Regions from separate parts of the Lacticaseibacillus jixiensis genome, predicted to be linked through region 1. Evidence: predicted binding sites of a transcription regulator. Region 1 holds the regulator's gene; the other holds the start of a gene.
The links. Region 1 encodes LexA, which represses DNA repair genes until DNA is damaged. Its sites were predicted from a motif close to CNAACANNTGTTNG; they were not measured.
Positions count from the first base shown of each region.

Region 2: recA (recombinase RecA) is a predicted target of LexA. The motif match lies at 1,597-1,610, and genes of this name have one in related genera.

Region 1 covers NZ_BAAFPR010000008.1:89,223-92,352, reverse strand. Annotated here, with positions in the region: gene ACGG90_RS07050 (hypothetical protein) at 1-1,374, shown strand, start outside; gene lexA (transcriptional repressor LexA) at 1,442-2,068, opposite strand; gene ACGG90_RS07040 (hypothetical protein) at 2,234-2,707, opposite strand; gene ACGG90_RS07035 (AI-2E family transporter) at 2,704-3,130, opposite strand, start outside.
Region 2 covers NZ_BAAFPR010000003.1:49,782-52,911, forward strand. Annotated here, with positions in the region: gene ACGG90_RS02660 (MarR family winged helix-turn-helix transcriptional regulator) at 209-625, shown strand; gene ACGG90_RS02665 (NmrA family NAD(P)-binding protein) at 618-1,490, shown strand; gene recA (recombinase RecA) at 1,648-2,865, shown strand.

The sequences.
Region 1 (3,130 bases):
GCGCCTTTTACGATGGCTAGCAAAACGGCGCATGAGTTCTACTTGCGCTACCACCTCGGCTTTGGCGAATACGCGATCTTGCCGAAGTTGACCTTGCGGATTTGGCAAGTCAGTGCCCAAGCCAATGGCCAATACACTGCCACCACAGTGTTTAACCAAACCGTTGACTCGCGTTATGAAGACGGCTGGACCTTGCATGCCCTAGCCGAATTTCGCTATGTCCCAGATCATTCTGGTTGGTATGCTTATCAATACAACGCTTCAACTGTTTATGATCGCGAAGATCCTCACCGCCCAGTCGCTTCCAGGCTCAATTGGTTTGCGGCAACCACTTCAGCCACCAGCTTAACGCTGAACACCCCGCAACACATGCTATATGGCCAACAAGTCCCGATCAAAGCGACCATTACACCGCTAGAGGCGACTGACCCGATCAAATGGCTGCCGGCAAGCGGCTTCAGCCTCACTGCTGCGACTGACAATACAGCCACGTTAACGGCGCCGCCTGACAATTTGGTCAACACCAATATCAATAACCCAGGCTTCAGTCGCGTCATGGCCGCGCAAGCCGGCAAGATCACTACCACCAAGACGATTTGGCTCGGCGGGCTGCAGGCTTATGCCGGCCCATACGACAATATCCCTGCCAGTGGTTTACACTTCGCCCCGGCGAGTTTAAGCTTAATGAACTTGCCGCCTGGTAATTGGCGTTATCACTGGGAGCTGGTTGACACGTATCGCGCCGCTGATGGCAGTATGCAGGCTAACCTCAACAATATTTTGTCGCTGAACAACTTCGGCGATGTGCAAAACGCTGAAGGCGAAACCGCTAAGCTCACTGACTTCGCCGTGGCTTTTACCATCAGCAAAACCGGCGGCTTGCTGCAGGCCATGATGGCCAGCGCGACCCCCAAAGCCATCCGACTGAAACTCGATCCGGTGTCAGGCGGCAACTCGCTGTATACGAATTTCGCGTCGATCGCCATTTCGCCGCCTTTAGGCACCTTGGCGCTGAAGCAGGTCCCGACAGCTTTTGCGTGGCAGTATTCGGCGTTGGAGCTTTACGATCATCTCACCAAAACCGTTTCGGCCAGTGGCAGCTTGATCGTTGAAGACACGCGCACAAACGGCAGCTGGCAGTTAACAGCGGCGCTATCGCCAACGGATTTTCCATTCGCTTTGACTTTGAATGACTTCAACAAACAACTGTCTAGCACCCCGACAATTTTGGCGACTGGCGGCAGCGCTGGCTTATCAATATCCCATCCGCAAGCAACACTTACCCCCAAACCAGTGATCACCAGCACCGATTCCCAACAAGCCACGATCACATGGACCTTAACGCAAACGTTCCCTAGTGCGCCACTGTCGTAAACCAACCTCAAAAAAGCGCTGCACCACAATTTGTTGAAAAAATTGTGGTGCAGCGCTTTTAATTGAGCTATTCAAGTACTGGGCGATACAAGCTGACCACGACCCCTAAAATCGTGACGGTATCAAAGTACATATCCGCCATGTCGTCATTTTCAGGATGCAGCCGCACGCGCCCGTCTTCCTTATAGAAGCGCTTGACGGTGGCTTCAGACTCTTCGGTCATGGCCACGATCACTTGCCCGTTCTCAGCAGTTTGCTGCTTCTTGACGATGATCTGATCACCATCTAAGATGCCCATCTTGATCATGGAATTGCCTGAAACCCGCAACATGAACAAATCTTCGGCATCATAGGCCAAATCGTCTGGCACTGGGAAGTAATCATCAATATTCTGCACCGCGGTAATCGGCACGCCGGCAGCAACCGTACCGACGATCGGGATCCCATCTTCGCCGACGCCAATGTATTCACGCCCGGCAGGCGTCAACAACAACGTCCGCGGCTTGGCAGGGTCCTTTGCGATCAAGCCGGCATCTTCCATCCGCTTAAGATAAGATGCCACCGTACTGGAACTGGATAACCCCACTGCCGCGCCGATTTCACGCACAGTTGGCGGGAAACTTCGCTCCTTAGTGGTATGGTAGATCGTCTCTAAGATTTGTTTGAAACGTGTCTCATTAACTGTGGTGCGCAAAGTCGCCCACTCCTTTCGTATCTGGGGAAAGCCAAAAATTTGTTTGGCCTGTGATTACCTTAAGATTACCAAAACAAACACCCGTTTGCAAGCAAAATCTGCAGCTTACGCCGTGCATCCTGCGGCGGTAACCGTCGTCTTGCGCTCACTCACATCGCCAAGCCATCATTGCACATGTTGAATGGCAATTTCGACACTTTGCGGCACCCGCGGGCGCAAAGTGCTGATCATCGTTTCTAAATCAGTGCGGAAAGTCAATCGAACGAACCGCCGCGGGTTCAAGCTGAAAATCGCCAGCACCATTTGCCGGCCATTCGGCATTTCTAACGGCGTCAAGGTGATGCCTGAAAGTTTGGTGTAGGGGATCACGCGCGAGAACACCCCAGTGGCGATCACGCGCGTTGGGGTGATCCCTGAATTGCCAGCCATCAAGACCAACGTGATCGTTCCGGCAGCAAACACGATATACAACAAGTGATCACTGCCGCTTGAAACAAACACTGAACCAAGCAAGGCCGCGAAGAACACTTGAAACATGGAATACCCGCCGCGCATGTCGATCTTGCTTTGCCAGTAGATGACATAGCCACCCATGCTCAGCAAGGCGATATCTGAAATAAGAAATAAGAGTTCGATCATGATAGATTCCTTTCCTGCGGTACATCAGTTTCTTCATTATACAGCCCAGACGCCTGGCGATACCAGGAGAAGAAGCGCGTCACGACGATTTTCAAGACGGCAAAGCCGGGAATGCCTAAGATCACCCCGGCCAAGCCGAATAAATTACCGGCTGTCAGCAACACGATCACAATGGTCACCGGATGCATCGCCAACTTCGAACCCATCACCAACGGCGATAACACCTGGGTTTCGATCAGCCATTCAATGAAGAATGTCACGATCACCGCGATCAGCATCGACGGGCCGCTCATTGCCCCAACGATCAACGCCGGGATCATCGCCAACGCCGATCCGAAATATGGGATCAAATTCAATGGCCCCGCGATCAGCCCCAACACCAACGCAAACTTCAACCCGATCACCGAAAAGCCCGTCATGAAG
Region 2 (3,130 bases), on a different contig from region 1:
ATTAGCGGTAATATCAGTTACAATAGCCATATCAGTGCCTGACAAAAAGCACGCCCGCAAATTGTTTCACGTGAAACAATTGCGATAAGCCCCGCCATCACTGGGATCGACCGCCATCGTCTGCAAATGGCGGTGATTTTGTGGTTGACGAAAGTGATGCGCCAGCCATATAGTTAGTACACTAACCAAGCTATTAAAGGAGTTCATCATGCCCGATATCGGATACTTATTGATCAATCACGCCAAGCGCTTAAAAGCCGCGCAAACGCATGCTTTAGAAACCAGCAACATTACCGTCAGCCAGTGGGCCCTATTAGCTGCTTTGGCCCGCACCACCAGCGCCACTGCCGCCGAATTAGCTGCGGCTTTGGATATGGACAAGCCTACCATGTCTGGGATCGTGTCGCGCCTGGTCGCCAAGAAAATGATCAGCAAGTCGCCTAAGCCCTCTGATCGCCGCGCGTCGCTGTTGAAACTGACTGAATTAGGCCGCAAAACTTATACCCAATGCGCCCAAATCGCCCAACAAACTGCGGCGACTTATCTCGCCGCGTTGACGCCTACGCAACAAGCTCAGTTGCAGGATTTGCTCACTCAATTGGAAGAAGGCCACGAACATGCCTAAAGTATTGGTCCTCGGCAGCACTGGCAACATTGGCTGGCCGTTAGTGCAATTACTGCAACAAGATCCTGACGTCAGCGTTATCGCCGGCGTCCATCACCACCCCACTGCGGCTATGCATGCATTAGGCGTGGACACGGTGCCTTTTGACTTCTTGGATCCAACGACCTTCAATCCGGCGCTGGCAGAAGTCGATGAGCTGTTCTTCGTGCGGCCGCCGCAACTGGCTGATCCGCAACACGATATGCTGCCGTTTCTCAAGGCGGTGCAGCTGCATCACCTGCGCCAAGTCGTGTTCGTGTCGCTGCAAGGCGTTGAGAAGAACCCGATGGTGCCTCACCGCAAAATCGAGAAAATGATCGTTGACCTTGATCTGCCGCACACCTTCTTGCGCCCCAGCTTCTTCATGCAGAATCTGATCACCTCCCATGGCCAAGACTTGCTTGAGCATCACGACTTGTTCATTCCGGCTGGCAGCGCCAAAACCAGCTTCATTGATTGCCAAGACATCGCCGCGTGTGCCCAAGTGGTGCTTAAAGATCCTCAATACCTCGGCCAAGCGCTGACATTGACTGGCAGTCAAGCCTTGACCTACCAACAAGTGGCTGCGATCATGACCCAGCAGTTGGGCTTTGAGATCACCTACTCCAAACCAGGCTTATTGCGGTTTCGCCGGGCCATGCTCAAGCGCGGCATCGCCAAGGAATTCGTCAACGTGATGGTGATGTTATATGTGATCACCCGCTTAGGTAATGCCAAAACCACCACTGATACCTTAAGCCAGGTGCTGCATCGCGCGCCAACCACCTTCGCGCAATTCGTCGCGCACGACGTCGTGCCGTATTTTGCCGCCCACTCCGCTCAGTAGTTCTGCGTCTGTTTCACGTGAAACAATGTTGCCGTTTTCCCGAGTTAAATGTTTCTGGTAAAATTATGACGTATACAGATATTAAGTAGAAAAAGCTTGCGCTAACGAAACGTTTGTTCGATAATAGACATAGGACATTCATTCCAGGAGGGATAACATGGCAGCTAAAAACACCAATTCGCGTGAGAACGTCAAGGAACTGACTGACGACGCAGAACGCCAAGCCGCGCTGGACAAGGCGCTAAAGAAGATCAGCAAAGAATTCGGCGACGGCGCCGTTATGAGGATGGGCGAGAAGGCCTTAACCAACGTCGACGTCATCTCCAGCGGTATTCTGTCGCTGGACGCCGCACTTGGCGTCGGCGGCTTCCCACGCGGCCGGATCGTCGAGATCTACGGCCCAGAATCTTCTGGTAAAACCACTATCGCTTTGCAGGCGGTCGCTTCAGTCCAGAAGAACGGCGGGATCGCCGCTTATGTCGACGCGGAAAACGCGATGGATCCAACCTACGCGCAGGCCTTAGGCGTCAACATCGATGAATTGCTGTTATCCCAACCGGATACCGGCGAACAAGGCTTGGCGATCACCGATGCCTTGGTTTCATCAGGCGCTGTGCAAATCGTCGTCGTCGACTCGGTTGCCGCCCTCACCCCGAAGGCCGAAATCGATGGTGAAATCGGCGACCAGTTCGTGGGCTTGCAAGCGCGGATGATGAGCCAAGCCTTGCGTAAGCTCACCGCCCAGATCTTCAAGTCACAAACGATTGTCATTTTCATCAACCAGATCCGTGAAAAGGTCGGCGTGATGTTTGGTAACCCTGAAACCACCCCAGGCGGCCGCGCGTTGAAGTTCTACGCGACGATCCGCTTGGAAGTCCGCGGTACCAAGCAAGTTAAAGTCGCCGGCGAAGACGACCCAATCGGCAAAACCACCACGATCAAAGTCGTGAAGAACAAGGTCGCACCGCCGTTTAAGAAGGTCGAAACCACCATGACTTACGGCCACGGGATCGAACCGGTGGACGATATGCTGAACTTAGCAGTCGAACACGAACTGATCAAGAAGTCCGGTTCATGGTACAGCTACAACGACGAACGGCTTGGCCAAGGTGCGCCTAACGCGGTGAACTACTTGCGCGAGCACCCAGACATGCTCGACGAAATCACTGCCAAGATGCGCCACTTGCTCTTTGACCCAGTTGAAGAAGACCAAGCCGACGACACCAAGGATAAGCCAACGATTAAGCCGCAAGCCAAGCAGCCTGCTAGTGGTGTTGAAGACACGCCAGATGAACCGGTGACGATCGCCGGCGATGACGCTGATGATTCAACTGATGATGGCAACAACGGCGACGGCCCGATCCAATTAGTTTAATCTGTTGAATATGGAAGCATCCTACGCTTGAGTGTAGGATGCTTTTTTCGTAGTCAAAGCGAAACGGTAGGGTCCGGACAGGTTTTGCTTCGGCGCGTGGGGGCAACGAGTCGGCGCAGGCAGTGCGGCCGGTTCCAACCACGCTGAGGGGCGCGTGTTTTCCACCTAAGAATTGAGCCAGGCGCTCGCTGCGCTCACCTTGCCTGTCTCAATTCTTGCCGCGATCAGCACAACAAGCCAAGCACAGCCCGCTTGGCTTGTTGTG